3 regions of the Pseudoalteromonas sp. SWYJ118 genome follow, and region 3 is predicted to be linked to each of the others. Evidence: predicted binding sites of a transcription regulator. Region 3 holds the regulator's gene; each other region holds the start of a gene.
What was found. Region 3 encodes MetJ, which represses methionine synthesis genes. Its sites were predicted from a motif close to TAGACGTCTAGACGTCTA; they were not measured.
Positions count from the first base shown of each region.

Region 1: I6F48_RS06560 (homoserine O-succinyltransferase) is a predicted target of MetJ. The motif match lies at 8,617-8,634, and genes of this name have one in related genera.
Region 2: metK (methionine adenosyltransferase) is a predicted target of MetJ. The motif match lies at 4,470-4,487, and genes of this name have one in related genera.

Region 1 covers NZ_JADYXC010000004.1:113,169-123,285, reverse strand. Annotated here, with positions in the region: gene I6F48_RS06580 (hypothetical protein) at 1-677, opposite strand, end outside; gene I6F48_RS06575 (COR domain-containing protein) at 978-3,776, shown strand; gene metH (methionine synthase) at 3,902-6,532, opposite strand; gene I6F48_RS06565 (homocysteine S-methyltransferase family protein) at 6,542-7,615, opposite strand; gene I6F48_RS06560 (homoserine O-succinyltransferase) at 7,605-8,552, opposite strand; gene ettA (energy-dependent translational throttle protein EttA) at 8,775-10,117, shown strand, end outside.
Region 2 covers NZ_JADYXC010000004.1:8,297-18,413, reverse strand. Annotated here, with positions in the region: gene I6F48_RS06130 (NRAMP family divalent metal transporter) at 1-1,085, opposite strand, end outside; gene hpf (ribosome hibernation-promoting factor, HPF/YfiA family) at 1,250-1,606, opposite strand; gene ppnP (pyrimidine/purine nucleoside phosphorylase) at 1,794-2,108, opposite strand; gene tkt (transketolase) at 2,294-4,285, opposite strand; gene metK (methionine adenosyltransferase) at 4,589-5,740, shown strand; gene I6F48_RS06105 (hypothetical protein) at 5,916-6,464, shown strand; gene I6F48_RS06100 (5-formyltetrahydrofolate cyclo-ligase) at 6,483-7,079, shown strand; gene rpiA (ribose-5-phosphate isomerase RpiA) at 7,133-7,786, shown strand; gene serA (phosphoglycerate dehydrogenase) at 7,796-9,025, shown strand; gene panP (pyridoxal-dependent aspartate 1-decarboxylase PanP) at 9,093-10,117, opposite strand, start outside.
Region 3 covers NZ_JADYXC010000007.1:103,877-113,993, reverse strand. Annotated here, with positions in the region: gene priA (primosomal protein N') at 1-1,320, opposite strand, end outside; gene rpmE (50S ribosomal protein L31) at 1,551-1,766, shown strand; gene I6F48_RS09265 (malic enzyme-like NAD(P)-binding protein) at 2,455-3,696, shown strand; gene metJ (met regulon transcriptional regulator MetJ) at 3,779-4,099, opposite strand; gene metB (cystathionine gamma-synthase) at 4,389-5,636, shown strand; gene metL (bifunctional aspartate kinase/homoserine dehydrogenase II) at 5,807-8,152, shown strand; gene I6F48_RS09245 (penicillin-binding protein 1A) at 8,217-10,117, opposite strand, start outside.

The DNA of each region.
Region 1 (10,117 bases), on a different contig from region 3:
TCGCAGCCAATAATGGTTACTTGTAGCACATAACTATAACGACCATTTTTAAACGTATAGTGATGATTCCCGCCGCTGCCCTCAAATGTAATATCGCCATTTAGTAAAACCATATCAGGCTTGTCACTTGGCTTTTTATTAATACCCCACACTGCATACCGAAAATTATGCTCGCCTAAATCATCAACACGAACATGATAGTTAGCCGTTTTCCAATTGAGTACTGGTTTTTCAAAAGTATTAATACTTGCGTGCAAGGATTGTTTATCGTCTTCGATTAAGCTTTTTGCAAGTGCCTGCTCTTTAGTATTTTGTGTATTTACAGCAATAATTTTACCTTCGGTATCTACCCACATAACGCCGTTGTTTAGCATAATGCCGCGCCAACCAACTTTATCCCAATCGGTATCAATGTTTGAACTAGCAATAACTGCTACTAACTCATCATTAAATACTTCATCAAAGCGGTTAATAAACTCTGCTTCATTTTTAATGTCAGGTATGGGATATCGTCGTTTTAGCGGGTAGCGAATATGCGCAGCAATCGCAGTTTTATCCTGCGCTTTAAAAGCAGTAATAACAGGTAAAACGAACTCGTGATATTTTTGCTCAAGAGCAAATGTGCTAGATGTGAAAAGTAGGGATAAGCAAAGCAATATATAATGTAAATACTTCATTTGTAGTCCTTTAATTTAAAGTTATTGAAAATGAATAAATTACAAGTGGACGTATAGTCCAAGCTTGAAACTCTTAGCCTCCGCTTTGTTCTGTGTCACCACATACTTAGAACACAGGAGTTAATTGTTAAACACTACTGAGGTCTAAGTTTGACAATATTTATCCATTTTGAATTGTATTATCCATTTTGAATTGTATTATCCATTTTGAATTGTATTATCCGGATAAAAAAGGTTAATCTATATCTAATTGAAAAACCACAACTAAACTTGCTCATCATATAAATTTAAAGGACTAAAATGGAAAATTATACTGATAGTATTAACTCTACTGAAAAACTACATACACCCAACAAAGATAGCGCAAATGAAATAGGTGTAATTAATAATGCACTAGAACTTCAAAAAGCAGCTGTAGCGAAGCAAGTTGCTGATTGGGATATTTTCCGAGAAGGAACTAATTTTTTTGTTAATAATCGTGGGGAAATCACTTTCATAAGTATATTTTTACTGGATGATCCGCTCAATTTAAATTTTCTTAAAACTGTTGAGCTGGGCTCATTAAAAAAACTGATCATAGTAAGTAAAGATGTAGTTAGTGTAGATTTTCTATCTCATTTTGATTCTTTAGAAGACGTATTTATCGCTACAAATTGTGAAGTATCTTTGGATGGTTTTGATAAACTAATTAGCATAACAGAGTTAAATATTAGTTCACCTAAACAGTCAAACTTAACACCACTCGCACGTCTTACCAATTTAAAGAATATAGATATTTGTGTAGACAATGAGTCAGCTCTACTTCCTCTAGCAAGACTTGATAAACTAGAATCATTAGACTTGTCCGGGAGTACAATAAATAGCTTGGAATTGTTTGGCGAAAACTTTAAAAGTTTAGTCAAACTAAACTTGTCGGATTGTAAAATCAATGAGATACCAGAAAGCTTCATAGATCTAAACTTCGACGTTTACTTAGAAGAAGGTATAGATTTTCATTTCCTAGAGTCTAATAAAAATAAATTAGTTAATTTTTATGATAATAATGTGACTATCCCACCCAAAGAGATAGTGAAACAGGGAAACCTCGTAATGAAAAAATACTATCAATCATTACAAGGTGAAACATCAAAATTAAACGAAGCCAAATTAGTTTTAGTTGGGGAGGGTGCTGCTGGTAAGACATCATTAATAAATCGTTTTAATGAAAATAAATTTAACCCTAGAGAAGATAAAACTGATGGTATTTCAATTACTCCTTGGAAAGTAAATGTTGATAAGGAAGATGTAACTCTCCACTGCTGGGATTTTGGTGGGCAAGAGATAATGAGAGCAACTCACCAATTATTTCTGTCTGAAAGAAGTATTTACGTTATTGTATTAGATGGTAGAAAAGATGAGAATCCTGAACATTGGCTGAAACAAGTTTTAGCGGTAAGTAAAAGCTCACCAATACTGATTGTTTTGAACAAAAGTGACGAACATTATGATGACAATATAAGAAGGCAACATCTTAAAGAGAAATATTCCAATATTATTGGCTTTTATAAAACCTCATGTAAGTCTGGTGTTGGTATAACTAAATTAAAACATATCATAAAAGCAGAAGTAGCTAAGCTTGAAATGAGAAACTTCGTCTTAGCTAAAAACTGGCTTGCAATAAAAGACGATTTGGAAGAGTTAAAAAAAGAGTCTGATCATATTTCTCATCAAGATTTTACCAAAATATGTACAAATCACTCAATTGAAGATCATCAAGTTCAAAATATTTTACTAACCCTTTTAAACGATTTAGGCCACATAATTCATTTTAAAGAATTACATGAATTACAAACTCAAGTACTGAACCCAACTTGGATAACTGAAGGTATATATACCCTTTTAAATTCTGATAAGCTTGCTAAAAATGACGGTGTTATAACAGTCACAGAAGCTGAAAAAATACTTGAAGAAAAGTTAGATTTTTCTCGATACAGGGGTAAATCTACCTTTCTAATGCAAGTAATGGAACAATTTGAGCTTTGCTACAGTATTGATGCTAAGCGAAATAACAAGAAATTCTTGGTCCCAGATTTATTACCTACAGAGCTGACTAGAAATCCGACTATAGATAACGGTATTGAGTTTATTTACAAATATAATGATTATATGCCCCCAGAATTAATGGCGCGCTTCATAGTTAAAAGTCATATTCATCAAGTACCTAAAAAATGCTGGAGATTTGGTGTATTGTTGAAGCATAAAGCATTTAAATCTTCTGCTCTAATAACTCAAGATAAAGAAGACCGAATAATAAAAATCAAAGTCGATGGAGCCGAGAGACGTAGCTTTTTAGCTGTATTGCGTAGCTACTTCTCTGAAATACATTCAAGTTACAAAGCTGAAAATATTGGCCTAGAAGAGCTTCTACCACTTAAATGTATAGAAACTAATAAAGAAAGTTACCTTCCTTACGAACGATTAATAAAAATTGAGCAGCGTTTACTAAAAGGTATTGGAAGTGATAGTCAGTACGACCATGTATTAAATATTGATTATTCGGTTGCAAAAATACTGGATGGTATTGAGAAACCTGAAAGTAGACATCAAAGTTATAAAGAATCAGATGAGAGGCTTACTGTGAACATTACGCAAAATCAGACTGCAAACCCTGTAATAACAAATACCGCATCTCAACATAATGAACAAAGTTCTACCCTAACATCAAATATTAGTATAAACATCCAGCTAAAGGATTTTAGTAGTGATATGAAAAGCTGGAGCCAAGACTTATTCGAAGATTTATTAGAGGATGAGGATTTAATTTCAGATAATGACACAGCTAAACTCTTAAAACGCTCTCAAAAAGAAATTGAAAGACTTTCTGTACCTCTAGATGAAATTGAGGATGTTGAAAATAAAGAGGAAGCAACAAGTAAATCTGATAATTTTTCTAGGGTTAAAAACTTCCTAGAAGATGCATTAGATAAAACAAATAAAACTGGTGAGCTATTAGATAAGACGGGGGAAGGTATAAAGAAACTACAATCTTTAGCAAGCAAATACAATAAAGTTGCAGAGCTATGTGCGATGCCTACAGTACCCAGTTTTTTACTTGGTTAATAATAATTTTCATTACGAATAGTGATAATGAAAAATACAAAAAACGAGCCTAAATCGGCTCGTTTTTGTTTTTTTGATAGCTGACAGCTAAAAACTGACCGCTTCGCTATTTAACCTTTTCGCTTTTATTCCGGCTCATACCCCAAGTTAGGCGACAGCCATCTTTCTGCCTCTGCGAGCGTCATATTAGTTCGTTTAGCGTAATCTTCTACTTGATCCTTTTGCACAGCGGCTACGGCGTAGTATTTTGCCTCTGGGTGTGAGAAATACCAGCCCGAAACAGCAGCTCCTGGCCACATGGCGAATGAGCTGGTGAGCTGCATGCCAATGCGTTTTTCGGTATCGAGCAACTGCCAAATTTTCTTTTTCTCGGTGTGCTCAGGGCACGCTGGGTAACCTGGCGCTGGGCGAATACCTTGGTAGTTTTCGCGTATTAGCTCATCGTTTGCTAGGTTTTCGTCTGGTGCAAAACCCCAATACTCTTTACGTACTTTTTCGTGTAAGTATTCTGCAAACGCTTCTGCGAGCCTGTCGGCAACCGCTTTAATCATTATTTTGTTGTAATCGTCTTGCTGTACGTCAAACGCATTTGCTAAGTCGTCTTCTTCTAAACCACCCGTTACTGCAAATGCGCCAAAATAGTCTGGTGTACCTTTGGGTGCTATGTAGTCGGCTAGGCAGTAGTTAGCAAAGTCGGTTTTTTCGGTTTGCTGACGTAAATGGCACGAGGTAGTTAACAGCCCTTTGCGTGTTTCGTCGGTGTATATTTCTATGTCGTCCCCAACGCGGTTAGCAGGGAATAAACCTATTACGCCAAGTGGTTGCAAACTGCCTGCTTTTTCAAGGTCGTCTAACATGTCGTTAGCGTCTTTAAATAAGCTTTGCGCTTGCTCGCCTACTACTTCATCGGTCATTATGCGCGGGTATTTACCGGCGATTGACCACGTCATAAAGTATGGCGTCCAATCTATGTATTTACGTAAAGTGGCAATTGATACGTTTTTAAACTCGATCACGCCGAGCTTTTTAGGCACCGGTGGCGTGTAGTTATCCCAATCAAGCTTTGCTGCATTATCGCGTGCGCGCTGGATTGTAACAGGCTTAGATCGTGGTTTTTTACGCGCTTGTTGCTCGCGTACTTTTACATATTCAGCTTGGGTTTTTTCTAAAAAACCAGGCTTATGCTCTTTTGATAATAAATTAGATACTACACCTACCGCACGGCTGGCATTACTTACATACACTACGCCTTTGTCATATTGTGGCTCAATTTTTACTGCGGTGTGCGCTTTAGAAGTAGTTGCGCCACCAATTAACAGCGGCAGTTCAAAGCCACGGCGTTTCATTTCTTTTGCTACGTGTACCATTTCGTCAAGCGATGGGGTAATTAAGCCCGATAATCCAATAATATCGGCTTTTTCGTCGATTGCGGTTTGTAATATTTTATCAGCCGGTACCATTACACCTAAGTCGATTACTTCATAGTTATTACATTGCAGTACAACACCCACAATATTTTTACCTATGTCGTGTACGTCACCTTTTACGGTCGCCATCACTATTTTACCGTTAGTTGAGCCTTCTTCTTTTTCAAGCTCAATGTATGGGTCTAGGTAGGCTACGGCTCGCTTCATTACGCGCGCTGATTTAACAACTTGTGGTAAAAACATTTTACCTGCGCCAAATAAGTCGCCTACTACGTTCATGCCGTCCATTAACGGCCCTTCAATTACGTGAATAGGTTTAGCTGCTGCGGCGCGGCATTCTTCGGTATCTTCATCTATAAAGGTAGTAATACCTTTTACAAGCGCGTGCTCAAGGCGTTTTGCAACAGGCCATGTGCGCCACTCTAAATCTTCTACTCGCTCGGCTTGTGCCATACCCGAATACTTAGGTGCAAGCTCTACTAAACGCTCACCTGCGCCTGAGTCGGTATTAAGTATTACGTCGGTAACGGCTTTACGTAGTTCTTCTGGTATATCATCGTAAACGGCTAGTTGCCCCGCATTTACAATACCCATGTCCATACCAGCTTGAATAGCGTGATATAAAAACACTGAGTGAATGGCTTCACGTACGGGGTTATTACCCCTAAACGAAAACGATACATTTGATACACCGCCCGACACTTTACAGTGCGGCAAATTTTGTTTAATGCGGCGTGTGCCTTCAATAAATTCTACGGCGTAGTTGTCGTGCTCTTCAATACCAGTGGCTACGGCAAATATATTAGGGTCGAATATAATATCTTCTGGCGCAAAGCCAATGTCTTCTACCAATATTTTATAACTGCGCGCACATATTGCGAACTTACGGTCTGCCGTGTCGGCTTGCCCGTCGGTATCAAACGCCATTACAACAGCGGCTGCACCAAAGCGTTTTATTATTTTAGCTTGGCGAATAAACGGCTCTTCGCCCTCTTTTAACGATATTGAGTTAACAATTGCCTTGCCTTGAATACACTTTAAGCCTGCTTCTATTACTTCCCATTTTGAGGAGTCGACCATAATTGGTACGCGAGAAATATCAGGCTCTGAGGCTATTAAGTTTAAAAACTTAACCATGGCGGCTTTTGAGTCCAACATAGCTTCGTCCATGTTTATATCAATAACTTGTGCGCCGTTTTCTACTTGTTCGCGTGCCACTGTTAGCGCGGCTTCAAAGTCTTCTTCCATGATTAAACGTTTAAACATGGCAGAACCCGTTACATTGGTACGTTCGCCGACATTAGTAAATACTGCTATTTGTTGGGTCATGCTGGCTCCTTAATTTAAGTTACAGGCTTCAAGGCCTGATAAACGCATGCGTACTTCAAGCTCCGGTAGTTGGCGTGGTTTAACGCCCGCTAAACCTTTTGCAAAAGCGCGAATATGCGCAGGCGTGGTGCCACAGCATCCGCCTACTATATTAATAAAGCCCGATTTACCCCAATCGATAATTTCGGTTGCCATATCGCCCGCTTCTAAGTCGTATTCACCAAACTCATTGGGTAAGCCCGCATTAGGGTGTACCGATGTAAAGGTTTCGCACACGCGCGATAACTCTTCTACATACTGGCGCAGTAAATCAGGACCAAGCGCACAGTTTAAACCAATCGAAATAGGCTTAATATGGCGAATAGAATTATAAAATGCTTCGGTTGTTTGCCCCGAAAGCGTACGGCCAGAGGCGTCGGTAATAGTCCCCGAGATCATAACTGGTAATGTGCGCCCTGCTTGCTCAAAGGCTTCTTCTACGCCAAACGAGGCCGCTTTTGCGTTAAGGGTGTCGAATATAGTTTCGATTAATATTAAATCGGCGCCGCCTTCCATTAATGCAAGTGTTGATTCAATATACGCAGTAACCAGCTTATCAAAGGTGACATTTCGGTAACCCGGATCGTTTACGTCTGGCGAAATTGAACACGTTTTAGATGTCGGTCCTAAAACACCGGCTACATAGCGCGGTTTTTCTGGCGTTTTAGCTGTAAATTCATCGCAAATTGCGCGAGCTAATTTAGCCGACTCTAGATTTATTTCACGACTTAGGTTTGCCATGTCGTAATCTTCCATCGAAATAGTGGTCGAGTTAAACGTATTGGTTTCGATAATATCGGCGCCCGCTGATAAAAAACCACGATGAATATCAGTGATTAAATCGGGCTTGGTTAGGCTTAATAAATCGTTATTGCCTTTAATTAATACATGCCAGTCTTTAAAACGCTCTCCGCGATAGTCTTCTTCTTCTAGCTTATGATCTTGGATCATGGTGCCCATAGCGCCATCTAAAATTAAAATGCGTTCTTTTAATGCGGCGCTTATTTCGGCTTGCTTATTATTTGTAGGAGCGTTATTCGGCATAGTTGTTAGTCCTCACGTCTTGGCTAACTAAATTAATATCATACGGTGTGGTTTGGTACACGTAGTAATTTAACCAGTTCGAAAAAAGTAAAAAAGCATGGCTTTGCCACGTTTTTGAAGGTTGTTTGGTTGCATCGTCATCCGGAAAGTAATTTTCGGGTTTTGGTGCATTAGGGCTTTTTTTACAATCGCGGTCGTATTCTGCTTTTAGCGAGTCGGCGTCGTACTCAGGATGACCAGTTATAAACACTTGGCTACCCGATTTATTTTTAAGTAAGTAAGCCCCTACTCGCTCAGAACCAGCCAGTACAACTAGCTCATCACAGGCATTTATTTTATTTATATCAATGTGGCCGTAGCGTGAGTGCGGTACTAAAAAGGTGTCGTCGAATCCGCGAGTCAGTGCGCCGTGATCAAAGTAACATTGGTGGGTAAATACGCCACACAGTTTGTCGTCTTTTAAATCGCGCTTTAAATTGTAACGATGATATAGCGCTGCATGTGCTGCCCAGCACGAAAACAACGTAGAGGTAACGTGTTGCTCAGCCCAATCTATAATGACCTTTAGCTCATCCCAATACGCTACATCGTCGTATTCTAAATGGGCAAGTGGCGCACCGGTTACAATTAACGCATCGTAATTGTTGTCTTTAACCTCAGAAAAATAACGATAAAAGGTATCAAGGTGCTCTTCTGAATTACTGCTACTGCGGTGAGTGTCGAGGCGCAGTAGCTCTACGTTAACTTGCAAAGGCGAGTTGGCAAGCAAGCGAATAAACTGTACTTCGGTTTCTACTTTATTAGGCATTAAGTTTAAAATAGCCAAACGCATTGGGCGTATTTCTTGCGTTTTTGCACGTGTTTTTGGCATTACAAATACGTTTTCTTGACGTAAACGTGCAATTGCCGGCAACTCGTCTTTTACTGTAATTGGCATACTTTACTCCTGCTCATAAAAACCGAAGCTTAATTATGAACTGAAAGTAAAAAATATCAACCTCTAGATGTATAGATGTCTAAATGAAATTTATTCATGATTTTATACTTTACTTACAAGCATGCTTTAGTGCTTTAAAACCCGCCATTCGTTGACTGTTTCACCTGTCAGCCACTACAATACAACATTGAAATTTTTATTATTATTTGAAGGCTTTCCTCCATGGTTTTACCTGATAAATTTATATTCTCGATGAGTCGAGTATCTAAGGTTGTGCCACCTAAGCGCACTATCTTAAAAGATATTTCGTTACATTTTTTTCCTGGCGCTAAAATTGGTGTGCTTGGTTTAAACGGTTCTGGTAAATCTACGTTACTACGTATTATGGCCGGTGTTGACCAAGATTTTGAAGGTGATGCACATCCTCAGCCTGGTACAAAAATTGGTTATTTACCGCAAGAGCCTGTTTTAGACGAAAGCAAAACAGTTCGTGAAATTGTTGAAGAAGCTGTTGGCGAAGTTAAACACGCACTTAAACGTCTTGACGAAGTGTATAACGAATACGCCATGGAAGACGCTGACTTTGACGCACTTGCAAAAGAGCAAGGCGAGCTTGAAGCTGTTATTCAGGCGCACGATGGTCACAACATTGATAACGTTTTAGAGCGTGCTGCTGATGCACTTCGCCTGCCAGAATGGGATGCTAAAATTGAGCACCTTTCAGGTGGTGAGCGTCGTCGTGTTGCTATATGTCGATTACTGCTTGAAAAACCAGACATGCTTATTCTCGATGAACCTACTAACCACTTGGATGCTGAGTCGGTTGCATGGTTAGAGCGCTTTTTACACGATTACGAAGGCACTGTTGTGGCGGTTACGCATGACCGTTACTTCCTTGATAATGTAGCTGGTTGGATATTAGAGCTTGACCGTGGTGAAGGTATTCCATGGGAAGGTAACTACTCTTCTTGGCTTGAACAAAAAGATGCGCGCTTACAGCAAGAACAAAAATCTGAAAAAGCACGTCAAAAATCAATTGCGCAAGAACTTGAATGGGTTCGTTCAAACCCTAAAGGTCGCCAAGCTAAGTCAAAAGCACGTATGGCTCAGTTTACTGAAATGCAGCAGTCTGATTACCAAAAACGTAACGAAACTAACGAGATGTTTATTCCACCTGGCCCGCGTTTAGGCGACCAAGTGCTTGAAGTAACGAATCTTCGTAAGAGTTTTGGCGATCGCGTTTTAATTGACGATTTAAGCTTTAGCATGCCAAAAGGTGCCATTGTGGGCATTATTGGTGCGAATGGCGCGGGTAAATCAACGCTGTTTAAAATGATCAGTGGTGAGCAAAAGCAAGACAGCGGTAGCATTACCGTTGGCGAAAGCGTACACCTTGCTACTGTTGATCAGTTCCGCGACGGTATGGACGAAAGCAAAACTGTTTTCCAAGAAATATCAGACGGCCAAGACGTACTAAAAATTGGTAACTTTGAGTTCCAAAGCCGTGCGTATGTAAGTCGCTTTAACTTTAAAGGTAACGATCAGCAAAAGTTTGTTAAAGACCT
Region 2 (10,117 bases), on a different contig from region 3:
TGCTTAATAGCTGGCTCTGATCGCACAAGGCTAAAGTTAAGCCATGCAAAAATAGGCGTTGTAACAAATGAAAGCGTCATCGCAAACGTAAGCATGGGGCCAAGGGCTGATTTAAAAAATAAAATAACCGCCATACCGGCAAGTGCTTGTAGTATTAGCCAAATATTTAAGCTGTGTTTTGATTGCTTAAAGCCAAGTAATTTATGCGATTCGTTTAAAGTACGCGCGTAACCATCTAGTACAGTTAATGTGGTGCCAAACATACATAAAAAAGCAATGGCTGATACAAGCGGCCTTGCCCACTCCCCTATTGTTAATGCGTACATATCAATAAGCTGCTTGGCAAACGCGACACCACCGAGTTCTATACTGCTGGTTTGCCCGTATTGCACTAATACACCTAAGCTAAAAAATACTAATGCTAAGCCAGCTGTAAGCCAGTAACCTACATTAAAATCGAATAAGCCTTGGCTTTTAGAAACTGTTTGCTGCGCTTGTTTTTCTTTTAGCCATAAAGAACTTAATGCAGATATTTCGATAGGCGCTGGCATCCACCCCATTAAAGCCACCATAAAACTCAGCATTGCAAGTTCGTACGGTGAAGGACCAACGTAGTCAGCAGGTGCCATTGGACCGTTACTAAATGCTATAGCAAGAGCAATTAATGTTGCAAGTGTAAGCAGCCCCATAATGCCTTTGGCAACGTTATCGAGCGCTTTAAAGTGCCCAAGTAGTAATATAACTAAACATACCCCTAGCAGCATCCAACAAAGTAAGGTTACTTCAATAACAATAGGTAGAGCGTAATGCAGTAAGCTTGCGGTAAGCAGTAATACGCCGGCGGTATTAACAACGGCGGCTACAATGTTTAAACCAATAAAGCTATAAAAGTAAAACGGACCTTTACTTTTATACCCCTCTACTAGGCTATTTTTAGTAGCGAGAGTGTATTCCATACCAAAGCGAAAAAACGGGTACTTTAAAACATTAACAACGAGGATAAGCCAAAATAATTGCCAGCCAAATATTGCCCCAGCTTGTGTAGAGGCAACTAAGTGAGAACCTCCAATAGCGGCTGTTGCCATGAGAATCCCAGGGCCAAGCGCGTTCAGGCTTGATTTCCATTTCGATACTGCTTGGTTCATTTACTGCTCAAAAATAGTGTGTGTGTGAGCCTCTAACTTACAGAAATTACAGGCAATAAAAAAGAGCCATGCGGCTCTTTTTTACAATACTTTGTGACTAATTTTTATTTAAGATCCATCTCTTGGATGATCTCGTGTGCGATTTCAGGTGTCGTGCTTACAGGCTTTTCGTGTAGGTTAGCTTTTATTTGCCCTTTTCGATGTTTTAGTGCCGCATCGAGTTTTTTAGCTGCGCTTGCAATGGCAGGGTACATAACTTCGTTTTCCCCTTTTACCGATATGCGCGTGCCTTCGTAATTTGTGCTAATTTCAGCTTGGATCTTATGATGCTCTTTAGACAAAATAATATCGAGCGCAATAAGCGATGGGAAATGGCTCTCGATTTTTGAAAATTTTTCGTTGATGTGCTCTCTAATAGAGTCAGTAACTTCAACATGGTGACCAGAAAGATTAATTTTCATAGGGTATCCTTTTATTTGTTACCTACAATTAGTATTGGGGGCTATTTAGATTAACACAAGGAAAAAAGAGAGATATTTGAGGATTATTTACGGCTTTTGGTGATTTAAATCATGTGTTGCGCAAAGTTTATGCAAAGCCCACATTGCATGGGCTTTCAGACGTCTACTTAACTTAAGCTCTGATTGATCAATCTGTGTACGAACAACAGTAATCAGCAAAGTCAGATACTTTTACTTTAAAGCTTACGTTTGCATCTACATTAAACGACTCACCTGCATTAAATGTTTTCCACTCACTCGCGCCTGGTAATAAAATATCCCATTGGCCAGCTAAAAGCTCCATGCATTCTTTTTGGTTTGTATCAAAAACAAACTCACCTGGTTGCATAAAGCCTAACGTTTTCGCTTCGCCATCACCTAAAATAACGGTACGGCTCGACACTTTTCCGTCAAAATATACATTGGCTTTTTTTACTACACTCACGTTATCGAACTTTGGCATTTTTAGCTCCTGCTATTAATTTAAGATTTTTATTTATGAATTTTATCGCACTACCTTGCCTGATAGCTTACTTTCTTGCAAGGAAAGCTGCATTGTTCAAGGTGAAGTTGCTTCATGTAAGGGCATAAAAAAACCCGCAACATGTGCGGGCTTTTCAATTACTTACTTTATTTAATCAAAAGCGATTAAAAAAGCTCGTTTGCTTTGCTTACAATGTTTGCCACTGTAAAACCAAAGTGCTCAAACAGCTCGCCTGCAGGTGCTGACTCACCAAAGGTAGTCATACCTACTACTGCGCCATTTAGGCCTACGTACTTGTACCAGTAGTCAGCAATACCAGCTTCTACTGCTACGCGGCGTGAAACAGATGCCGGTAATACGCTTTCTTTGTATGCTGCGCTTTGATCTTCAAAGGCATCAGTACATGGCATAGATACAACACGTACCTTTTTACCTTGGCTGCGTAGTTCGCTTGCTGAATCTTGTGCTAGTTGCACTTCAGAGCCCGTCGCAATAAAGATAATCTCTGGATTGCCGTCACAGCTAAGGATGTAACCACCCTTTTTAACATCTGCTAATTGCTGTGCGTCACGTGCTTGTTGCTCAAGACCTTGGCGAGTAAAGATAAGCGATGTAGGACCGTCTTTACGCTCAATAGCTTGTTGCCATGCAATTGCCGACTCAACTTGGTCACACGGGCGCCAGTTGTATAAGTTAGGCGTTAAACGCATGCTTGCAATTTGCTCAACTGGTTGGTGAGTTGGACCATCTTCACCTAAACCAATTGAATCGTGCGTGTATACAAAAATGCTTGGTTGCTTCATTAATGCAGCCATACGTACAGCATTTTTTGCATATTCAACAAACATTAAGAACGTAGCACCGTAAGGAATAAAGCCTTTATGAAGGGCAATACCATTCATAATTGCCGACATACCAAACTCACGTACACCGTAGTAAATGTAGTTACCGCTTGCATCATCGCGTGTTAAACCTTTAGAGCCATCCCAAATTGTTAAGTTTGAGCCAGCTAAATCGGCTGAGCCACCCATAAATTCTGGTAATAACGGTCCAAATGCATTTAATGCATTTTGCGATGCTTTACGAGACGCTGGGTTTGCTGGGTTTGCTTGTAATTGCTCAATATACGCTTGAGATTTTTCAGCCCAATCGCCAGGCAGTTCGTTGTTAATACGACGCTTGTATTGTGCTGCAAGCTCTGGGTATGCTTTTGCGTATGCTGCAAATTTTTCGTCCCAGCTTGATTCAAGCTGTTGGCCTTTTTCTTTGCTATCCCATTGTGCGTAAATATCATCAGGAATTTCGAACGCATCGCCAGTCCAACCTAAGAATTCGCGAGATGCTTTAATTTCGTCATCACCTAGTGGAGCACCGTGACAATCGTGGCTACCTGATTTATTAGGTGAGCCGTAACCAATAATTGTTTTACAACAAATTAGTGATGGCTTGTCGGTAACATTTTTAGCTTCTGCAATTGCAGCACTTACAGCATCGCTGTCGTGGCCATCAACACCACTAATTACATGCCAGCCGTATGCTTTAAAGCGCGCTGGTGTATCATCTGTAAACCAACCTTCTACTTCACCATCGATTGAAATGCCGTTGTCATCCCAAAACGCAACAAGTTTACCAAGGCCTAATGTGCCTGCAAGTGAACCCGCTTCATGAGAAATACCTTCCATTAGGCAACCGTCGCCCATAAATGCATAGGTAAAGTGATCAACAATATCGTGACCTTCACGGTTAAACTGTGCAGCTAGCGCTTTTTCAGCAATTGCCATACCTACGGCATTTGTGATCCCTTGACCTAATGGACCCGTAGTAGTTTCGATTCCTGGTGCATAGCCATACTCAGGGTGACCTGGTGTTTTAGAATGCATTTGACGGAAGTTTTTAATTTCGTCTAGCGGTAAGTCGTAACCACTTAGGTGCAATAGAGAATATATAAGCATTGAACCGTGGCCGTTTGAAAGAATAAATCTGTCACGGTCAGCCCACTCTGGATTCGTTGGGTTATGTTTTAGATAATCGCGCCATAGTACTTCTGCGATATCAGCCATGCCCATAGGGGCTCCAGGGTGACCAGATTTGGCCTTTTGTACTGCGTCCATTGACAAGACGCGAATAGCATTTGCAAGTTCTTTGCGAGATGGCATGAATTCTCCTACCTTTATTTGTATTTGCGCGGGTATTTATGTAATCGTTTATGCTCATAAGTCACTTAAGAGCTTTTATGGCACCATTCTTACTTATTGTGGGGGCGGTGTGCAATTAAAAACCCCATAAAAATGAGGCATTATGAATATTTTTTAAGACCAAAAAGTTATTATACATTTTATTTAGACGTCTAGGCGTAAAAACACTATGCAAGATGTTTTGTTTTCGATAAAATACGCCCCTTAATTTTTTAGCGCTAATACCGACGTTTGTGAAGCGCAATATTTGTGAGCAGAATTACAATGGCAAAACATTTATTTACTTCTGAATCAGTTTCTGAAGGTCATCCGGATAAAATCGCCGATCAAATCTCTGATGCGGTACTTGATGCTATCCTAGAGCAAGACTCTCATGCCCGTGTTGCATGCGAAACTTACGTAAAAACCGGTATGGTTATGGTTGGTGGTGAAATCACTACTAGCGCATGGGTTGATATCGAAGAAATTACACGTAAAACAATTCGTGACATTGGCTACACAAATTCAGACATGGGCTTTGATGCCGATTCATGTGCAATTTTAAACACTATTGGTAAACAGTCTCCAGACATTAACCAAGGTGTTGACCGTACTAGCCCAGAAGAGCAAGGCGCTGGCGACCAAGGCTTAATGTTTGGTTACGCATGTAACGAAACAGAAGTACTAATGCCTGCTCCAATTACTTACTCACACCGTTTAGTACAGCGCCAAGCGCAAGTACGCAAAAGCGGCGAGCTTAACTGGTTACGTCCAGATGCAAAATCTCAAGTTACTTTTGCATACGAAAACGGTAAGCCAGTAGGTATTGATGCTGTTGTACTTTCTACTCAGCACAGCGAAGACATTTCGCAAAAAGATTTAGTAGAAGCTGTGATGGAAACAATCATCAAGCCGGTACTTCCTGCAGAACTTATTACAAGTGCAACTAAGTTTTTCATTAACCCAACAGGTCGCTTTGTAATTGGCGGACCAATGGGTGACTGTGGTTTAACTGGTCGTAAAATTATTGTAGATACATACGGTGGTATGGCTCGTCACGGTGGTGGTGCATTCTCTGGTAAAGATCCATCAAAAGTTGACCGTTCAGCAGCATACGCTGCACGTTACGTTGCTAAAAACATTGTTGCTGCTGGTCTTGCTGACAAGTGTGAGCTACAAGTTTCTTACGCAATTGGTGTTGCAGAGCCTACTTCTATCAGCGTTGAAACGTTTGGTACAAGCAAGCTAGAAGAAAGCCGTTTAATCGAGCTTATTCGTGAACATTTTGACCTGCGCCCTTACGGCTTAATTCAAATGCTTGATTTAGAACGCCCTATCTACCTTCCTACAGCGGCTTACGGCCACTTTGGTCGTGACGAATTCCCTTGGGAACGTACAGATAAAGCAGACGCACTTCGCGCAGCTGCCGGCCTTTAAGCCAAAATTGTTGTAGTAAATTAAAAACGGCCCTTTTAAGGGCCGTTTTTACATCTAAAACTTATTCGCTATATTGTTTGTAGAGCGTCTACAAAATAACTATTAAATCGACCTCGAATTCTTTTGTACTTTAGGTATATACTCATTTCATTATAAAAGCTTTAGGGACAGTTAAATGGCCGATAACTTTCGCGTTATATTTGCAGGACTTGCCGATAACGTTGACATAAAAACAGCATGTACAAATTTAGCTGCAAAATTAAAAACATCAGATGAAAAAGTAGCTCTTTTTTTTAAAGGTAAGCCACTGTTTGCACCAAGCGATAAAGACAAAGCGTTAAAACAGGCTAAGTTACTAGCAGGCTTAGGCATTAAAAGTAAGCTTCAAGCTGTTTCAAACATCATTCAAAATGGCTCAAACCCTGCTGCAAATAACAACCAACGTGACGAACGTATTTTTGATGCACTCGATTACATCACTAGCAGCTTAATTCGCCTTGAAGAAAAGCTAGACGAGTTAGAGCAACGCCTTCCTGAAGCTCAATTAAAAGCACCAGACGAAAGTATTGACGAATGGCAAGGTGACGATCTAATGCTAGATGATGATTTAGCGCCTCCTAAAAAACGCAGTAACTTACTTTTATATTCATTGATTGCAACTGCCACAATTTTGCTAGTCGTACTGGCTGTTTTTTTAATTTTTCCCGATTTATTCTCTTTTTAAGAATGGCTAATTAATTTAATGAGTAATAAACGCGCAAAAATAAGAGCAGAAATTCGTAATACCCGTAAAAACTTGTCAAATAATCAGCAAATAATTGCTGCGCAATCGCTAAAAATGAATTTTATTCAACATTTAAAAAGCGAAAAAACAACGAATTCAAAGCATATTGCCATTTACTTAAGTAACGATGGAGAACTCGACACCTCATTGTTAATTAAAGAATTACGGAGTTTAAACCATACTGTTTGCCTACCTATAATACACCCATTCAATGGCGCTAATTTACTATTTCAGCGCTATGAGAAAAACTCACCCATGAGAGCAAATCGCTATGGTATCTTGGAGCCTAAGCTGAACTGCTCTCAAATATGCCCATTACCAGTGCTTGATTACCTCCTTATGCCATTAGTTGCATTTGACAAACAAGGTAATCGCCTAGGAATGGGAGGTGGGTTTTACGACCGGACATTGGCACGTTTACACGAACAAAATTGGCAAAAACCACAACTAATTGGCCTTGCACATGAATGCCAAAAAGTTGAGGCTCTACCAATCGAGTCGTGGGATGTACCACTTAAAACCATTATCACCCCAGATAAAACATACTGTTGGTAACATTTAAATTTAGTTACTAACCGCATATTTCTGACATACATGAGCACAAAGCAATGACACAAGACGAATTAAAAAAAGCAGCTGCTTGGGCAGCACTCGAGTTTGTAAAAGAAAACACTATTGTAGGTGTGGGTACAGGCTCTACTGTTAATCACTTTATTGATGCCCTTGGCTCAGTAAAGGACACTATTGTAGGCGCTGTATCAAGCTCAGAAGCCTCAACCGCGCGCTTACAAGCGTTAGGTATTGAAGTATTTGAGCTTAATAACGTTGCTGCTTTAGATGTATACGTTGACGGCGCTGACGAAATAAACGCCCAAAACGAAATGATTAAAGGTGGCGGTGCAGCCCTCACTCGCGAAAAAATAGTAGCCGCTGTAGCTAAACAATTTGTGTGCATTGTAGATGACACCAAATTAGTAAAAACATTAGGCGACTTCCCGCTTCCGGTAGAAGTTATTCCAATGGCTCGCAGCTACGTTGCACGAGAATTATTAAAGCTTGGTGGTGACCCCGTTTATCGCCAAGGCGTAGTTACCGATAACGGTAACGTTATATTAGATGTATTTAACTTAAAAATTACCAATGCTAAACAACTTGAAGCACAAATAAATTCAATTGTTGGCGTAGTTACCAACGGCCTATTTGCAATGCGTGGTGCTGATAAAGTGATTATCGGTACTAAAAATGGGCCACAAATTAAATAGGATGAGGTTATGAGTAAGGTATCGTTAGCAAAAGACAAAATTAAAATTCTCTTGCTTGAAGGTGTTCACCAAAGCGCTGTTGAAACGCTAAAACGTAACGGTTACAGCAATATCGACTACGTTAAAACATCCTTACCTGAGGACGAATTAAAAGAGCGCATTAAAGATGTTCACTTTGTAGGACTTCGTTCTCGTACTCATATTAACCAAGCCGTATTAGACTCAGCTGACAAGCTAGTTGCTGTTGGGTGTTTTTGTATTGGTACAAACCAAGTTGATTTAGATGCAGCACGCGAACGCGGTATTGCTGTATTTAACGCACCATTTTCTAATACTCGTTCAGTTGCTGAACTTGTACTTGGTGAAATCCTACTTTTATTACGCGGTATTCCAGAGCGTAATGCAGCGGCTCATCGTGGTGGCTGGTTAAAAACAGCAAATGGTTCGTTTGAAGCACGTGGTAAAACTTTAGGTATTATTGGCTACGGTCACATTGGTACTCAGCTAGGTATTATGGCTGAAAACATCGGTATGAATGTGGAGTTTTACGATATCGAAGATAAATTATCACTCGGTAATGCAAAACAAGTTCACAACCTAACTCAGCTGTTACAACGCTCTGATATTATTAGTTTACACGTACCAGAAACACCGCAAACTAAAAATCTTATTGGTAGTGCAGAACTTGCTGTTATGAAGCAGGGATCTATTTTGATCAACGCTTCACGCGGAACTGTTGTTGATATTGATGCACTTGCAGAAGCACTAACAGAGAAAAAACTAAGTGGTGCAGCAATCGATGTGTTCCCTACTGAGCCAAAATCTAACGATGAAGAATTTGTATCGCCACTGCGCCAATTCGACAATGTTATTTTAACGCCGCACATTGGTGGTTCTACACAAGAAGCGCAAGAAAACATTGGTATTGAAGTAGCGGGTAAACTGGCTAAATACTCAGATAATGGCTCAACTATTACAGCTGTTAACTTTCCTGAGGTATCACTACCAGAGCTTGCTAATCGTAGCCGTTTATTACACGTGCACCACAACCGCCCTGGTGTACTAACGCAAATTAACCAAGCGTTTGCACAGCACGGTATTAACATTGCTGCGCAATACCTACAAACAGACGCATCTATTGGTTATGTAGTTATTGATGTAGATACAGATCAATCTGAAGTAGCACTTAAAGAACTAAGCGCTGTTGAGGGTACAATTAGAGCACGTATTCTGCATTAGTAATTTAATCAGCTATTCTAATATCAAAAAGGGTCACTTCATTAAGTGACCCTTTTTTGTATTTAGATTACATATACTTTCTTAAGTATTTTTTGAATACCGGATCTGTTGCTGCCAACTCTTTTTGCTCAGCTAATATCTCTTTTAAAATAGCACCTGAAGTAAGCGGGTTAGCTAGTACCACCCTAAATACAACTGTTGGTTGATTGTCGTATTTAGAAGGCGTTAAACGAGTACGTGATACAAATGAGCGACCAGACTCTCGCTGACGTTTTTGCATACTGGCAGTAAAACGGTTCAGTGAAGCAAAAATATCTAACCGAGTTGCTGCATCAGCATCGGCTATTGCTTGTTTAATTTGCTTAGGTACATAACGATACGTTAATAAGCACAACTCAGGCTCCGAAATAAGCTCAAAGTCTTCATCAGCCTTAATTAAATCAGCAAAGTAATGTGCTTTTTTGATGCTTCGATCAATCAGCATTTCGTAACCTTTACGACCAATAACACGTAAGCAAGCATGTACTAACATTGCCATACCAGGTCGGCTGCCTTCAAGCGTGTGGCTACCTAAGTCTTTTGAACCTTTACGTAATATGTACTCAGCGTGATGCTCTATAGCATCGGTTGCAGCGGGATCTTTAAATAAAACTAAGCCCGCTCCCATTGGTACATACATTTGTTTATGTGCGTCGATGGTAATTGAATCTGCTCGCTCAATCCCTTTTAGTAAAGGGCGATGCGTGTTCGATAAAAGGGTTGCTCCTCCCCATGCAGCATCTACATGAAAATGGCAGTTAATGTCTTGTGCTAAGTCGGCCATTTCATCAAGTGGGTCAATATTACCGGTTTCGGTTGTACCCGCTACCCCAATAATCGCCATTACTTTAATGCCTTGCGATTCAAGCTCACGTGCTTTTTCGCGCATAGCTCCTACATCAACTTTATTATTTTCGCAGGTTTTAATACCAATTAAGTTATCGCGGCCAATACCGAGTAAATCAACCGATTTACCTAATGAGTAATGTCCGCGTTCTGATATTAATACTGCTAAACCTTTATAGCCGTAATGCAGCATACCGGCAATTAGGC
Region 3 (10,117 bases):
ACCGCACTCATGGCAAATAAGGGTGGGTGAGAAACCTCGGCGATTTAAAAATACCATAACCTGTTTACCGCGATTTAAGTGCTGACGCATAGTAGCAAGACTTGCATGTGCAATACCTGCTTGGTCGGGCTGACCTTTCATATCGAGTAACTTAAACTGATTGTCAGTCGCTGTTTGCGCACGCTCCGTTAAACTTAATAGCTGGTATTTGTTATTAATTGCTTTGTGAAGTGTTTCAAGCGCGGGTGTGGCGCTGCCTAATATAAGCGGGATTTTATGCTGAAAAGCTCTGTAAGCGGCTAAATCACGAGCATGGTAACGAAGGGTATCTTGTTGTTTAAATGACGAGTCGTGTTCTTCATCAACAACAATCATACCGAGTTTTAAAAATGGCAGAAAAATACTCGAACGTGTGCCAATAACTATCGCACAACTGCCTTTTTCGCAAAAACGCCATGTTTGTAAACGTTCGTTGTCGGTAAGTGCTGAGTGCCAAAGCATAATGGGTGTATCAGGAAAGCGGCGGCGAAAACGGTTTACGGTTTGTGGTGTTAGGCCGATTTCGGGCACGAGTACGAGGGCTTGCTCGCCACGTTTGAGTACTTCTTCTAGGCACTGTAAATACACTTCGGTTTTACCGCTGCCCGTTACGCCTTCTAATAAGAAGCTGCTAAAGCCAGTACTTTGATTTATAGCTGTGCAAGCAACCGCTTGTTCTTTATTAAGTACTGGTTTACTACCGACGGTTGGAGCAACACTTTGCCATTGGTTATCGTGCTCAATAGTTTGTGTTATGAGTTCTTTATCTATTAAGCTATCTATTGTTTTTTTACTAAAGCCCAGTGCTTTTAACTCAGTTAATGATGACTTACCTGATTGCGATAACTGCTTTAATAGGTTGAGCTGTGTTTTAGCTTTTAATGACGGTACTTTTGCACCTTTTTCTGTCAGGGCAACCATATTAATACTGGTTTTATCAGGTGATTCACCTTGGCGAAGTGCACCAGGTAGCGCTATATGAATAGTTTCGCCTAATGGATAGCAATAATAGCGGGCAGTAAAGCTAAGGAGTTCTAAATGCTGGGCACTTAAAATAGGGGCGTCGTCTATTACCTCTATAATATTTTTAATTTTATTTAAAGGGACGTCGGTACTGCTTTTAATACCCAAAACAACCGCTACTTTTTTTTGATTACCAAAAGGTACCAAAACTCGCATGCCAGGTAGTAAGGGAATTGATAAGCCACTGAGCTGTTCTTCTATTTTATAATCAAAGGTGCGTGGAAGCGGGACTTTAATAGCAACTTCAACAAAACTCATAACAACTCAACCCGTAAAATTAATGCTGTAATGTACTAAAAATAACGCTAAAAACCTACTAGCAATAGTGCTTGAGAAAGAGATTGTTCACTTTTTTGGCAAAAATATAAATAAATACTTGTGTGGGGGGAGGTTGTTGGATAAAATCCGCCACCAACAAATTTGTTTTAACGACGTATGGTGCCAAACTCCGGGTTTGGAGAGCGATGCGGCCTTAACTAGAGGTTCCTATGAAAGAAGGTATTCACCCTAAGTACGAAGTAATTTCTGCAACATGTTCATGTGGAAATAAATTCGAAACTAGCTCAACTCTTTGTAAAGACATTCACTTAGACGTATGTTCTGCGTGTCACCCGTTTTACACTGGTAAGCAAAAAGTTTTAGACACTGGCGGACGTGTTGATCGCTTCAACAAGCGCTTTGGTGCACTTGCCAGCAAGAAGTAATTATTGCTGTTTAGTTAAAAAAAGCACCTTAGGGTGCTTTTTTTGTGCCTAAAATTTGTTATTTATTATCTTAAACTAACCTACATAAATCTTTGAGCAATTTAACGAATTAAATTGCACTATAACGTCGTTAAAAAATTTTTATTTAGAACAACTAGATACAAAAATTTTTGCCTAGTTCTAGCGTAATTTTCTTAACGTTAAATAGACCCCATATATAAGCAGATTGGTATTATTTCGTTGATTTTAACTATCCCCTCCTTTTGCATAACTATTTCCTATTCTTATTCTGAGTATGCATAATCCTTTACAGACAAATCGATAGATATTCTCTATATTTTAAATAGTACAATTTTTAACTAGGTTGATAAAAGTATCTAACGTGGGCTTATCTGTTTTTAAAGTAGGGTAGTAGGCTGTTATTCTAAGTTTATGCTGATACTTTAAGTATACATTTTATAAGATTTTGATAGGCATAAAAGCACCTTAAAACTTACTTTTTAGGTGAATTTTTATTTATTAAATGTTGATATAATCCTGCAAAGTTACTGAAAAACCTCTTAAAATTATAGGATATAGCATATAACAGGATAGACCTGATATTGCTTGGAATTTAAAAATAATAAGGGTATCGTACCCCAAGACTCCATCTCTCACTTTAACTTAAATTGCAGGATACCATCGCGTTATGTCTGACTTTCGTGAACAAGCACTACATTACCACTCACATCCCGTACCAGGTAAAATTAGCATTGAGCTTACAAAACCAGCTGAAACGGCTCATGATCTTGCACTTGCGTATAGCCCAGGTGTTGCCGAACCTGTACGTGAAATAGCTGCAGATCCTGCAAATGCTTATAAATATACGGGTAAAGGTAACATGGTTGCGGTTATTACTAATGGTACTGCAATTCTAGGCCTTGGTAATTTAGGTCCTTTAGCGTCTAAGCCTGTAATGGAAGGTAAAGCGCTATTGTTTAAACGTTTTGCAGGGCTTGATTCTATCGATATTGAAGTTAAGCACAAAACAACAGAAGACTTTATTAATACGGTTGCCAATATTGCCGACACATTCGGTGGTATTAACCTTGAAGATATTAAAGCACCAGAGTGTTTTGAAATTGAAAAAGCATTAATAGAGCGTTGTAGCATTCCTGTTTTTCATGATGATCAACACGGTACTGCCATTGTAACGGCTGCTGGTATGTTAAATGCGCTAGAAGTACAAGGTAAGTCAATTGAAGATGCAATTATTGTATGTTTAGGTGCAGGCGCTGCCGCTGTTGCGTGTATGGAGCTGTTAATTAAGTGTGGTGCACTGCGTGAACACATTTATATGCTTGACCGCAAAGGTGTTATTCATACCCGCCGCGATGACTTAAATGAATATAAACAGCTTTTTGCTAACAATACCGATAAGCGTACATTGCAAGATGTAATTGCAGATGCTGATGTGTTTGTGGGTGTTTCTGGTCCTAACTTATTAGCGGCTGAAGATTTAAAGCTAATGGCTGCAAAACCAGTTGTGTTTGCATGTTCAAACCCAGATCCTGAGATTGATCCTGCACTTGCGCACGGCGCACGCAACGATTTAATCATGGCAACAGGGCGCTCTGATTACCCTAACCAAGTTAATAATGTTTTATGTTTCCCGTTTATTTTCCGTGGTGCACTTGATGTACGTGCAAGTGCTATTAACGATGAAATGAAAATTGCTGCAGTAGATGCTATTCGAAGTATTGCCAAAGAGCCAGTACCTGCAGAAGTTTTAAAAGCCGCTGGAGTAGATAAACTAGAATTTGGTGCGCAGTATATTATTCCAAAACCAATGGATCCACGTTTACTGCCGCGTATAGCAAGAGCTGTTGCACTTGCTGCTATTGAGTCAGGTGTTGCACAAATTGAGCTACCTGAAAACTATATGCAGTAAATCTATACAGTAGAGCTATGCAATAAAATTTAGACATAAAAAAACCTCAGTAATTACTGAGGTTTTTTTGTCTTTGTAATATTTATTCTTCGTTTAAAACGGGTACTTCTAGACCCATTTCTTGCATTATTTTTTTAACTTCTTCTGGTACTTTTTCGGCGTTATCTTTACGTAAGTCATCGTCATTTGGTAAAGGTTGGCCAGTAAAAGCATGCAAAAATGCCTCACATAGCAATTCACTATTTGTAGCATGGCGAAGGTTATTGATTTGACGACGTGTACGTTCGTCAGTTAATACCTTTAATACATTTAGCGGGATCGAAACGGTGATCTTTTTAACTTGCTCTGATTTTTTACCGTGTTCTGCGTATGGGTGAATATACTCACCATTCCATTTAGCCATAAGATGTATCGTTGCCTCAGATTATTAATTTCTCACACGGTATAAAAAGCGTGTAAATATGCGTGAAATTCTATCGATTTAAAAAAGATAGTCAAATAATAGATACCGATCTATCTTAATAAGCCTATTGTAGGTGTAAAGATAAGCACACTTTTGTGAGCTAAAATGTGTTATTCGCAGAAGCCCCTTCTACTTTTAGCCATCTAGAGCTTTAAAATACTTTGACTTATCAAAACGGATAACTTACTCTTTTAGACGTCTAAACATCCAAATTAATCAGGTGACGAATATGAGCGAAAAAAACAAAGCGACCATTGCTGTACGTAACGGCGTTGATGCTGATAAACATCATGGTGCGGTGGTACCGCCAATTTATTTATCGACTACTTATTCGTTTGCCGACTTTGATACTAAGCGTGAGTATGATTATGGTCGTAGCGGTAATCCTAATCGTGATATTTTAGCTGAGACGCTTGCTAAGCTTGAAGGTGGCGCTCGTGGCATAATTACAGCTACAGGCATGGCTGCCGTGCATTTAGCTACTCAGCTACTTAATAGTGACGATACGTTAGTAATTCCACATGATTGTTATGGTGGCAGCTATCGTTTATTTACATCTTTACAAAAACGCGGACTACTAAAGCTCGAAATATTAGATTTAACAAAAGAAGAAAGCCTTCAACAAATTTTAGTAATTAAACCAAAGCTTATTTGGATAGAAACCCCAAGTAACCCAGTACTTCGTTTAACAGATATTAAAGCGGTGACCGATGTTGCAAAGCAATGCGGTGCATTGGTGGCTGCAGATAACACGTTTTTGTCGCCTGCTTTACAAAATCCTCTTAAGTTTGGTGTAGATATTGTGGTGCATTCAACCACTAAATACATTAACGGACACTCAGATGTAGTAGGCGGCGCTGTTATTGCCGCAACACAAGAGTTAGGCGATGAGCTTGCTTGGTGGGCTAATAACATTGGTATTACGGGTGCGCCTTTTGATAGCTATTTAACGCTTCGTGGTTTACGTACTTTAAATGTGCGCCTAAGGCAGCATCAAGAAAATGCACTGGCAATAGCTAAGTATCTTGAAAGCTCTGAATATGTAAGCCAAGTTTACTACCCAGGTCTTGAGTCACATCCTCAACATGAGCTGGCTAAAGCACAGCAACTTGGTTTTGGTGGCATGGTGAGTTTTGATATTAAAGGCGATATAAACGACGCTGCGGCATTTTTAACTAGCCTTAAAACGTTTAGTTTAGCTGAGTCACTAGGTGGCGTAGAGAGCTTAATTTGTCACCCTGCAACTATGACGCACGCAGGTATGGAGGCAACAGCACGTTTAGAAGCGGGTGTGGGCGATACGCTTATTCGTATTTCGGTAGGTATTGAAGATATACACGATTTAGTCGCTGATTTTGAACGAGTGTTTGAACTTGTAAAACCAGGGCAAAATAAAAATGTTGGCCGTGTAGGCAAAGGAGCAGGCACTCCTGGTGGTAACGTTAAATTAAGTGCAGCCCGTCCGGCGCTTTGGTAAGTAATACCAATCCGCAATAATACCTAATCAATTTGAGGGATTAAACCGCACGCTAACTTCGTTAAAAATTTCTCATATAGAACAACTAAACAACGAAATTTTTGCCTTGTTATCGACACGGTTTTCTTATCCTCAAAATAGACAACTTAATTAAGCGAATTGGTATAAATATGGTCAATTGTGTACATAAATTTGGTGGTTCAAGCTTAAGCTCAAGTGAGCGCTATCAAAGCGTAGCTAAAATAATTATTGGGCATACTCAGACGGGCGACTGTGTTGTGGTATCGGCTGCGGGTAAGACAACCGATACGCTAGTATTACTTTGGCAAAGCTATCAAAAACAAGATACTCAAGCAGTCGCTGATATTTTACTGCAGTTAAATAACCATCAAAGTGATTTAATAGAGCAGCTATTAGAAGCCGATTTAAAACGAAGTGCACTTAAAACACTAAGTATCGAACTTAGCTATATTGCAGAACTTGCTCAAGCTGAGCAGCTAAAAGAGGCTGCATTGCTTGCACATGGCGAACTGTGGTCAGCACGTTTACTCGCTACTTATTTACAGCAGCTAAATATTGAGGCATGCGCTCAAGATGCACGTACTCTTTTTACCTTAAATGATGGCGAATTAATGCATGCGCAAAATGCGCAGCAATGTGGGCAGTTAATTTTGCCTAATAAAATAAATGTTGTTACTGGGTTTATTGCCGCAGATATCAAAGGCGAGACAGTAACGCTTGGCCGAAATGGCAGTGACTACAGTGCAACACTACTTGCAAATTATTGCCATGCTAAGCAAGTATGTATTTGGACTGATACACAGGGGGTGTATAGCACTGATCCTCGCAAGGTACAAAAAGCGATTAAGTACGGCAAAATTTGCCGTGGACAGGCTAATTTATTAGCTCGTTTGGGTAACCCTGTATTACATGCAAAAACACTATCGCCACTTAAAAACACAGATATTAAGCTAGCTGTTCGCAGTAGTTTTGACGTACAAGCAAGTCCAACAGATATAGTAAAAGAAGGTTCAGCGAAGAAAAAGCGCTTTATAACCACGTTGCAAAATGTTGACCTATTAATGGTTGAAGGGTTAAGTGAAGGTGAGGTTGCAAGTGTTAGTCAGCTTATTCAGCATAGCCTTCATCACTTTAACCATAATGGTGAAGTGTATTTAGTAGTACCGGCTGCACAAACATATCAAGTTATTAATTACTTTGCGGGTAGGGCAAATATTAGCGAGTCAAATTTAAACGGTTGTGCAATTGTAGCGCTTGAGCAAGACGTTAATACATTAAGCTTACAAGCATTAGATTTATTAAAACTCCACAGCATAAAACCTCGTTTTGTCCATCAAGATACTGGCTATGCTTTATTGCTTACCGATCAATTTATAGATAGTGATATACAAAGTGACTTACACGATAAGCTAATTAATAAAGGCCAAGAAATCGCAATTATAGTTGCGGGGCTTGGTAACGTTGGCGACGTTTTCATTAAACAGTTATCGGCACAATTTGAGCGTTTATCGGATGACTTTAGTATTAAATTAGTCGGTCTAATTCGCTCTAAAAAAATGCTGTTTAATGCAAGTGGTATTAATACACAGCAATGGAAAACTCAATGGCAGCATGAGGCAAATAGCTATCAATCTGCAGATTTACTGAATGCTATAAATGAGCTCGATTACGAGCATAAAATTGTAATTGATATTACCGCAAGTGAACAATTTAGCTTGTTATATCCAGACTTTGTAGATAGAAACTGTCATTTAATTAGTGCTAATAAATACGCTGGAACAGCACCTACTACTTGGTATAAAGCACTTCGTAGTAATATTAAAGAACGTAATTTACATTGGCGATATAACACCAGTGTAGGCGCTGGCTTACCTATTAACTTTGCTTTGGCTGATTTGCAAAATAGTGGCGATAAAATAACACGTATAGAAGGTGTTTTCTCAGGCACGCTTTCGTGGTTATGCAGTAAATATGATGGAACAAGGCCATTTTCTGAGTTGCTACTGGAAGCTCAGAAAATGGGATTCACAGAGCCAGACCCTCGCGAAGATTTATCTGGGCGAGATATGCAGCGTAAGCTACTTATTTTAGCTCGAGAGCTAGGTGTTGAGCTTGAACTTGACGATATTAGCTTATCGGCATTGATGCCAGATGAACTTGCGCTGGGAAGTTGGGATGACTTTTTAAATAAAAAAGCACAGCTAGACGCGTTCATCGAAGAGCATGCAGTGACAGCAAAGTCTAAAAATTTAGTACTTAGATATACGGGCTTGTTAGAAATCACACAAGGTGAAGTAATTGCTAAAGTGGGAATAGCGTATGTGCCTAATGGCGATGCATTAGCAAACCTTACACCTGGCGATAATATTTTTGTAATTAATAGCAAATGGTATAGCGATAACGCATTAGTGATTCAGGGGCCAGGAGCGGGTAGAGAAGTGACCGCCGCGGGTGTGCACTCTGATTTATATTGGCTTGTTCAAAACTTAAAATAAACCTTTGGTTTAAACAAAAACGGCAGCTTAAATAAGCTGCCGTTTTTGTATTACATACATATTATTAAAATAGCTCTTCTTCTGTTTTAGTGTCTTCTTCAAATATATCGTTAGGCTGAGATAGCACATACTTTGTAGGTGCAGTACCTTTTTCAAAATATTCAAATCGACTCGTGTAATCATTTTTATGGCTAAGTAAGCCGGTAGCTAAATCAATACGAATAGAAACAAGTCCCTCAGGCGGCTCAATTGGGGCTTCAGGCTTGCCTTCAAGTGCCGCTTTCATAAATTCAACCCATGCTGGCTGCGCGGTTTTAGCGCCAGATTCCGCACCTGATATTTGGCTGCTATCTAGGTTGTTGTTATATGTAGAGCGACCAAGAGCGTTGCCCGGATTATCAAAGCCAACCCAAACTGAGGTCATCACATTACTATTAAAACCGCTAAACCAGGTATCTACTGAGTCATTAGTTGTGCCTGTTTTACCTGAAATATCGCGACGATCTAGCGCTTGTGCTCGCCAACCGGTTCCACTCCAACCTGTTTTATGAGCCCAGCTACCACCCCCCCAAATTGCACTATTCATAGCATCAGCAATTAAAAATGCATTTTGCTTAGAAATAATTCTCGGCGCACATTTTTTCGTTTGCTCCATTTCATCATCACTATTATGCATCGAGAGAGCATTGTGTGTTGGCAAAGGCTCTTCGTCACAGGCAAGAGCAGGGTTTGCTTTAAACAATATATTGCCGTAAGCGTCTTGAATTTCTGAGATAAAGTAAGGTTCAATTAAATGACCGCCATTGGCAAATGTGCTCATGCCTCTTGCAAGTTCAAGCGGGGTAATAGAAGCACTACCAAGTGCTAATGATTCACTACGATTAATGTCAGCGTCTTTAAAACCAAATTTTAGTAAGTGATCAGCTGTACGTTGCAATCCAACACCACGTAGTAAGCGCACCGAAATAACGTTTTTAGACTGTGCTAAAGCACGGCGAATTCGAATAGGACCGTTGTAAACAGCAGGGCTGTTTTTAGGGCGCCATGCTACGCCTTGGCTCTTATCCCATTGGTTTATAGGTGCATCATTTAATATAGACGCAAGCGTGTAACCTTTTTCAAGTGCTGCTGAATATATAAAAGGTTTTATATTAGAACCCACTTGACGCTTAGCTTGTATCGCTCGGTTGTATTGACTTTGCTCAAAGCTGTAACCCCCTACAATAGCTTTTATTCTACCGTCTTGTGGATCGAGGGATACAATAGCGCTTGATGCTTCTGGTATTTGGCTTAATAAGTAGCTGTTATCTTCGTTTTGACGTACCCATATTTGCATACCTGGCGTTAAAATATCAGTAGCTGCTTTTGGAGCAAAGCTTTGGCGGTAGCGAGTAATATACTTACGCGCCCATTTTAAACTATCCCAACTGAGAGTTGTTTGCTCACCGTTTTTAAGTAGTACTGTAGCTGTTTTATTATTAACACTGAGTACTGCTGCAACTTTTAAAGTGCCTAACTCATTTACGCTCTGTAATTTATTGAGTATTTGTTGCTCAGTTAAAGCTGGTTGTGTTTCAGGATTCCATAAAACATCAGTTGGACCTCTAAAACCATGACGCATATCGTAACTGTGTAAGTTATTTACAAGTGCGTTTTGCGCTGCTTTTTGAACCTTTGACTCTACTGAGGTAAAAATTTTAAAACCAGAGTTGTAAGCTTTATCTACCCCATAGCGCGAAACCATTTCAGCGCGCACCATTTCAGAGATATACGGTGCGTATAAGTTTATTTCTGCACCGTGAAAATAAGCTGTAATAGGTTGGCTAGTTGCTTCGTTATATTGCTCTTGTGTTATATAGTCTTCGGTCAGTAAACGGCCTAAAACTACATTTCGGCGCGCTTTTGCACGCGTTGGGTTACGAATTGGGTTTAAAGCTGAAGGTGCTTTAGGTAAACCTGCAATCA